3 regions of the Neobacillus pocheonensis genome follow, and region 1 is predicted to be linked to each of the others. Evidence: a T-box and tRNA genes for the amino acid it is inferred to sense, from the RefSeq annotation. Region 1 holds a T-box; the other regions hold tRNA genes.
The links. The T-box of region 1 lies ahead of serS (serine--tRNA ligase). A T-box ahead of a tRNA ligase gene usually reads a tRNA of that ligase, here a tRNA-Ser.
Positions count from the first base shown of each region.

Region 2: it has a tRNA-Ser gene. The T-box ahead of serS (serine--tRNA ligase) is inferred to sense a tRNA for this amino acid. The anticodon was not compared.
Region 3: it has a tRNA-Ser gene. The T-box ahead of serS (serine--tRNA ligase) is inferred to sense a tRNA for this amino acid. The anticodon was not compared.

Region 1 covers NZ_JBCNAD010000074.1:7,958-10,199, forward strand. Annotated here, with positions in the region: gene serS (serine--tRNA ligase) at 1-1,154, opposite strand, end outside; T-box leader at 1,206-1,433, opposite strand; gene pdxT (pyridoxal 5'-phosphate synthase glutaminase subunit PdxT) at 1,491-2,081, opposite strand; gene pdxS (pyridoxal 5'-phosphate synthase lyase subunit PdxS) at 2,085-2,242, opposite strand, start outside.
Region 2 covers NZ_JBCNAD010000006.1:98,926-101,167, forward strand. Annotated here, with positions in the region: gene ABES02_RS02700 (nuclease-related domain-containing protein) at 1-365, shown strand, start outside; tRNA gene ABES02_RS02705 (tRNA-Glu) at 922-993, opposite strand; tRNA gene ABES02_RS02710 (tRNA-Ser) at 1,006-1,096, opposite strand; tRNA gene ABES02_RS02715 (tRNA-Asn) at 1,100-1,174, opposite strand; tRNA gene ABES02_RS02720 (tRNA-Ile) at 1,210-1,286, opposite strand; tRNA gene ABES02_RS02725 (tRNA-Gly) at 1,295-1,368, opposite strand; tRNA gene ABES02_RS02730 (tRNA-His) at 1,377-1,452, opposite strand; tRNA gene ABES02_RS02735 (tRNA-Phe) at 1,484-1,559, opposite strand; tRNA gene ABES02_RS02740 (tRNA-Asp) at 1,573-1,649, opposite strand; tRNA gene ABES02_RS02745 (tRNA-Met) at 1,653-1,726, opposite strand; tRNA gene ABES02_RS02750 (tRNA-Ser) at 1,763-1,855, opposite strand; tRNA gene ABES02_RS02755 (tRNA-Ile) at 1,873-1,949, opposite strand; tRNA gene ABES02_RS02760 (tRNA-Met) at 1,977-2,053, opposite strand; tRNA gene ABES02_RS02765 (tRNA-Ala) at 2,076-2,151, opposite strand; tRNA gene ABES02_RS02770 (tRNA-Pro) at 2,170-2,242, opposite strand, start outside.
Region 3 covers NZ_JBCNAD010000017.1:81,641-83,882, forward strand. Annotated here, with positions in the region: gene ABES02_RS08625 (hypothetical protein) at 1-264, opposite strand, end outside; gene ABES02_RS08630 (hypothetical protein) at 342-746, opposite strand; tRNA gene ABES02_RS08635 (tRNA-Asn) at 1,014-1,088, opposite strand; tRNA gene ABES02_RS08640 (tRNA-Phe) at 1,100-1,175, opposite strand; tRNA gene ABES02_RS08645 (tRNA-Asp) at 1,223-1,299, opposite strand; tRNA gene ABES02_RS08650 (tRNA-Met) at 1,303-1,376, opposite strand; tRNA gene ABES02_RS08655 (tRNA-Ser) at 1,401-1,493, opposite strand; tRNA gene ABES02_RS08660 (tRNA-Ala) at 1,501-1,573, opposite strand; tRNA gene ABES02_RS08665 (tRNA-Lys) at 1,597-1,669, opposite strand; tRNA gene ABES02_RS08670 (tRNA-Thr) at 1,738-1,813, opposite strand; tRNA gene ABES02_RS08675 (tRNA-Val) at 2,003-2,078, opposite strand; tRNA gene ABES02_RS08680 (tRNA-Glu) at 2,118-2,192, opposite strand; partial or broken rRNA gene rrf (5S ribosomal RNA) at 2,235-2,242, opposite strand, start outside.

The sequences.
Region 1 (2,242 bases):
GACCCGTTAAGTGTGTGGACATGCTCTGGTTTTGCCTTAGGATCGCGGCGGAAACGAATATTAGCACGTCTCGCTTGGAATCCTTCAAAGTTACTGCAAGAAGAAATCTCGCGATAGGTTCCATAGCTTGGAATCCAAACCTCGATATCATACTTTTTCGCAGCGGTGAAGCCAAGGTCTCCCGTACACATGCTTAGAACACGGTATGGTAATTCTAAAAGCTGCAGTACTCTTTCTGCATCATTAGTAAGCTTTTCAAGCTCATTATAAGAATCCTCTGGCTTAACAAACTTAACAAGCTCTACTTTATTAAATTGATGCTGGCGAATTAACCCGCGTGTATCTCGCCCAGCTGAGCCTGCTTCAGAACGAAAACATGCGCTGTAAGCAGCAAAGCGGATTGGCAGCTCGTCGCCGCTTAAAATTTCGTCTCGGTGATAGTTGGTAACAGGGACTTCAGCAGTTGGAATGAGGAAATAATCTTCACTTTCAATTAAAAAAGCATCCTCTTCAAACTTCGGCAATTGCCCTGTGCCTGTCATGCTTGTGCGGTTTACCATGTATGGCGGCAAGATCTCCGTGTAACCATGCTCATCCACATGCAAATCAAGCATAAAGCTCATCAACGCACGCTCTAAACGCGCCCCAAGGCCTTTGTAAAAGACAAATCGGCTTCCTGTTACCTTTCCAGCCCGCTCAAAATCAAGAATGCCTAACTGGTCTGCAACGTCCCAATGCGGCTTTGCTTCAAACTCAAAGTCCCGAACGGTACCCCACTTTCTGATTTCAACATTATCGTCTTCTGTAGCGCCTACAGGCACACTTTCATGTGGTATATTCGGAATGCTTAGGAGCAACAAGTCTAATGTCTCTTCTACACCTCTTAGTTCCTCATCAAGTGTTTTAATGCGGTCACCGACCTCGCGCATTTCAAGAATCAGATGATCGGCATCCTGCTTCTCACGCTTTAATGCCGCTACCTGCTGTGAGACTTCATTCCGTCTGCTTTTTAATTTTTCAGCTTCAACAATCAGCTCGCGTCTTTTCAAATCAAGCTCTTCAAATCGGCCTAAATCGGTCAAATCCTCGCCGCGATGTTGCAGCTTTTCTTTTACCTCGGCAAAGTTGGCTCTTAATACTTTAATATCTAACATCCTTCTGCACCTCTTTTTTAAAAATAAAAAACAAAAAACTCCCGCCCCAAAAACAGGGACGAGAGTTACCCGCGTTACCACCCTGGTTGACAGCCGAAACTGTCCACCTCAAAAAAAACGTTAACGGTTTTCTACCGAAAGTACTTACTGGCTTTAAAAGAAAAGCGTTCCATACCTTGCTCGAGGAGGGATTCACAAGCTTCACTCACCGGTTTACACCAGCCACCGGCTCTCTTCAAGAATAAAATTCTTGTTACTAGTTCCTCTCATTGCTTTAAACTATATGAATTTTGTATAACTTAATTTACTACATATTTTATCCAAATGCAACCAGTTCTAAACTAATTCTTTTGCCTTAGCTTCCTTCACCATTTCAACGAAGTAAGCCGTAAGGTCATGATTGTCTGTCAGTTCGGGATGAAATGAACAGCCAAGGAATTGACCTTCCCGCGCGGCGACGATGCGGTCATTATGCTTGGACAAAATTTCAACATTTTCTCCCGCCTCGACGATGTGAGGCGCCCTGATAAATACCGCTGGGAAGCTCTCCGCAACATCTTTAATCGCGAGGTCAGCCTCGAAGCTGTCAACCTGACGGCCAAAAGAATTGCGTTCCACCTTAATGTCCATGACACCTACGTGCGGTTCACTGTAACCAACAATTTCTTTTGCTAAAAGAATCAGTCCGGCACATGTGCCAAACATTGGCTTGCCTGCACGGGCAAATTCCTTTAAAGCATCCATGAAATCATATTTATCAATGAGGCGGCGCATGGTTGTACTCTCTCCGCCAGGGAGGATAAGGCCATCAACTTCATTTAATTGCTCTTTGCGCTTGATGGCGACCGCTTCTACGCCACATGCTTCAATTGAGTTAATATGTTCGCGGACAGCTCCTTGTAAAGCGAGTACGCCAATCTTAATCATTGATTACCAGCCTCTTTCTTGCATACGTGCTTCAGGTGCTAATGATGAGATTTCAATACCTTTCATCGGAGTTCCAAGATCCTTAGAAAGTTCAGCAATCAATTTATAATCTTGATAGTGAGTGGTCGCTTCTACAATTGCTCTTGCAAATTTCGCTGGGT
Region 2 (2,242 bases), on a different contig from region 1:
CCGTAGATCAGGTGAATCGCGGCAAATCCTTTCTTCGGCCATTACTCAAAGACCTTGGATGCAATTTACCCATTGAAGCAAATGCTGTATTTATTAACCCCGAGTTTACCTTGTATCATGCTTCCCCAAACCTGCCATTTATCTTTCCATCACAATTAAATCTTTACATGAAAAAATTAAATATAAGACAGTCAAGTCTTAATCATCAGCATAAGCTGCTTGCTGAAAAACTAGTTTTTTTGCATCAGACAAAATCTCCATTTTCAATTCAGCCAGAATATGAATACAAAAATTTTCATAAAGGTTTTACCTGTGGGACTGCAGAACGTTTAACCTATCTATTTCATCAGATAAAAGGATTATAGTTTGTGGTGATTGCGGGTATGAAGAAAGGATTGAGAGTGCCATTTTACGTTCTGTAGAGGAAATAAAACTATTGTTTCCAGAAATAAAAATCACTACCAATATTGTTTATTATTGGTGTGGCAGCGTGGGAACTAAAAAGAGGATCAGCAGGGTTCTTTTAAGAAACTATGATGTAAAAAGATTGGGTCGATGGTCATGGTACGAATGAAATATTTTTCCGAGACAAAGATTCAATAGCCTTTATTGTGGACTCAGTACCTCTTTTGGTTTCACCGTGTCCTCTATAGCCTTCATCGTGGACTCGGTGTCTCTCTTTTGATTTCACCGTGTCCTCTATAGCCTTCATCGCGGACTCGGTGTCTCTCTTTTGGTTTCACCGTGTACTCAATTACCTTAATTACTGATTCAATATTTTTTCATAACAGGTCCTGTCTTTAAATAAACACTAAATAATTGAACTCTATATTTACTCTCATAATATTATTAATTAATTGAAGTATTTTAAGTCTTTAAGCACAAAAAAACTGATGACTTTATATCATCAGTTTTTTTGTATGACCCCTACGGGATTCGAACCCGTGTTACCGCCGTGAAAGGGCGGTGTCTTAACCGCTTGACCAAGGGGCCAAAAAAAATAAATGGCAGAGAAGAAGGGATTCGAACCCTCGCGCCGGTTACCCGACCTACTCCCTTAGCAGGGGAGCCCCTTGAGCCACTTGGGTACTTCTCTATATGGCTCCGCAGGTAGGACTCGAACCTACGACCGATCGGTTAACAGCCGATAGCTCTACCACTGAGCTACTGCGGAATATTGGTAAGTTATTTTGCTTTTGCAAAAAACTATGGTGGGCCTAAATGGACTCGAACCATCGACCTCACGCTTATCAGGCGTGCGCTCTAACCAGCTGAGCTATAGGCCCATTAATAATGGAGCGGGTGATGAGAATCGAACTCACAACATCAGCTTGGAAGGCTGAGGTTTTACCACTAAACTACACCCGCATATTACATGGGGCGACTGAAGGGAATCGAACCCTCGAATGTCGGAACCACAATCCGATGCGTTAACCACTTCGCCACAATCGCCATAATAAAAGTTATTTGAAATTAAAATAAATGGTGGCTCAGGACGGAATCGAACCGCCGACACAAGGATTTTCAGTCCTTTGCTCTACCGACTGAGCTACTGAGCCATTTCCATTTAAATGGCGGTCTGGACGGGACTCGAACCCGCGACCTCCTGCGTGACAGGCAGGCATTCTAACCAACTGAACTACCAGACCAAATTGCGGAGGCAGGATTTGAACCTGCGACCTTCGGGTTATGAGCCCGACGAGCTACCAGACTGCTCCACCCCGCGACGGTAAAAATTAATTATTTGCTTCAAAAGATAATATGGCGGAGGAAGAGGGATTCGAACCCCCGCGCGGTTTAACCCGCCTGTCGGTTTTCAAGACCGATCCCTTCAGCCGGACTTGGGTATTCCTCCATATTATATAAAGCTACTGGTGGACCTTGTAGGACTCGAACCTACGACCGGACGGTTATGAGCCGTCTGCTCTAACCAGCTGAGCTAAAGGTCCAAGTTAAAGTTCTAATGAAATTACATTTGGTAGCGGCGGAGGGGATCGAACCCCCGACCTTACGGGTATGAACCGTACGCTCTAGCCAGCTGAGCTACACCGCCATAAGTTAAATTAAGATTAAATTGGTGGAGCCTAGCGGGATCGAACCGCTGACCTCCTGCGTGCAAAGCAGGCGCTCTCCCAGCTGAGCTAAGGCCCCGAATTGATGTGAAGTACATGGTCGGGAAGACAGGATTCGAACCTGCGACCCCTTGGTCCCAAACCAAGTGCTCTACCAAGCTGAGCTACTT
Region 3 (2,242 bases), on a different contig from region 1:
GGGGGCATCGAATGATTTAGATTGATTTTCAGAAGAGGTAGTAGTCGAATTCTGATTTCTCTTACCCCTTTCAATTAACCTATCCAGTTTTTGAATGGCCCTTTCAAGTTCTAATTCTGTTAATTCACCTTTAGCATATAAACTGCACAACATTCCATATGCAATTGCTTTTGTATCAATATCTACATTGACAGTTAAATCTACATCGGAGTTACCGCTATTTCTAACCAAACTTTTTAAGCGATTCTCGTTTGATTTATCCATTTTCCACCCTCCTTAAAATCATAAAGGGGATACCAGATAATAGTATCCAGCATCCCTAGAACCGACTATCCATGATATTAGTATTTATGTTTATCTTTATTTTTTTCTTTGTCTTTGTCTTTATCTTTTTCTTTGTCTTTTTCTTTGTCTTTTTCTTTATCTTTTTGTTTTTGCTTTTGGTCCTGCTTTTGGTCCTGCTTTTGCTCCTGTTCCTGCTCTGAATCCGCATTTGATTTTGAACGTACTTTTGCACGAGATTCACTATCAACCTTAATGTCAATATAAACACTTGAATTGCCGCTATTAGAAATATTTGCTTTCGCAGAGTTCATATTTTTGTCTTTTAAAGAAACGTCTGTATCATTTTCTGCTTCGTTGTTGTTTTTGTTTTTATTCATATTTTCAACATCAACATCATTTCGTACTTCATTACTTTTTTTACTGCTTTTTTTACTAGAATCCTTTTCTTTTTTATTTCCCATCGATGATATCACTCCTTTCTCTATCAGATACTATTAATTTATTCAATTTACTTGTAAGTGTTCGAACAAGCATATACATAAATGCGGATTTTTTGTTAAAGTTTTAATGCTCATGGCCTATGATGAAGAAAGAGTCTACTACTAGAAGCATCTCTTTTGTTGTGACCGAGGATGTCAGGAAATAAATTCATAGATATGCAAAAAAGCCGATTTCCCTTTTCAGGAAATCGACTTTTGTATCATTATTAGCTATATCAAAAAATAAAATGGCTCCGCAGGTAGGACTCGAACCTACGACCGATCGGTTAACAGCCGATAGCTCTACCACTGAGCTACTGCGGAATAATCAGTAATGGTGGCTCAGGACGGAATCGAACCGCCGACACAAGGATTTTCAGTCCTTTGCTCTACCGACTGAGCTACTGAGCCACACTTAATCTATATATCAACAGTAGAGTTACCTACTGGGATAAAAGTGGCGGTCTGGACGGGACTCGAACCCGCGACCTCCTGCGTGACAGGCAGGCATTCTAACCAACTGAACTACCAGACCAAATTGCGGGGACAGGATTTGAACCTGCGACCTTCGGGTTATGAGCCCGACGAGCTACCGGACTGCTCCACCCCGCGACGATTTAAGTAATAGTATTATAATGGAGGAGGAAGAGGGATTCGAACCCCCGCGCGGTTTGACCCGCCTGTCGGTTTTCAAGACCGATCCCTTCAGCCAGACTTGGGTATTCCTCCATATAAGTGGAGCCTAGCGGGATCGAACCGCTGACCTCCTGCGTGCAAAGCAGGCGCTCTCCCAGCTGAGCTAAGGCCCCATGTTGATAGGATAAAACTTTGATGAGCCATGAAGGACTCGAACCTTCGACCCTCTGATTAAAAGTCAGATGCTCTACCGACTGAGCTAATGGCTCATACTTAGATGATTTCCTACAACTAAATTGTTGTAAGTCAGATGCTCAAAAAAAGCAAAAAGTATTAATGGTGCCGGCTAGAGGACTTGAACCCCCAACCTACTGATTACAAGTCAGTTGCTCTACCAATTGAGCTAAACCGGCGTAATGTTGAGTTAATATATATTTTGAACTCGCTGGATAGTTTTCGTCATCCTGACCTCAGAAAGCATATGCAAGCAGCAGCTCGGTCAGTATGCTGAAGACTATTCAAGGAGCCTATTCGTTCGTGCTCTACCAATTGAGCTAAACCGGCACATAATGAAAATTATTTTCGCTTTCGCGAAAAAATTCTGGTGGAGGATGACGGGATCGAACCGCCGACCCTCTGCTTGTAAGGCAGATGCTCTCCCAGCTGAGCTAATCCTCCAAATTAATGAACATTATTTTCGCTATCACGAAAAAACTTTGGTGACCCCTACGGGATTCGAACCCGTGTTACCGCCGTGAAAGGGCGGTGTCTTAACCGCTTGACCAAGGGGCCAAAATGTAAAATGTGCAAAATAATAGCCCCAATAGGGGCTTAGCCTGGCA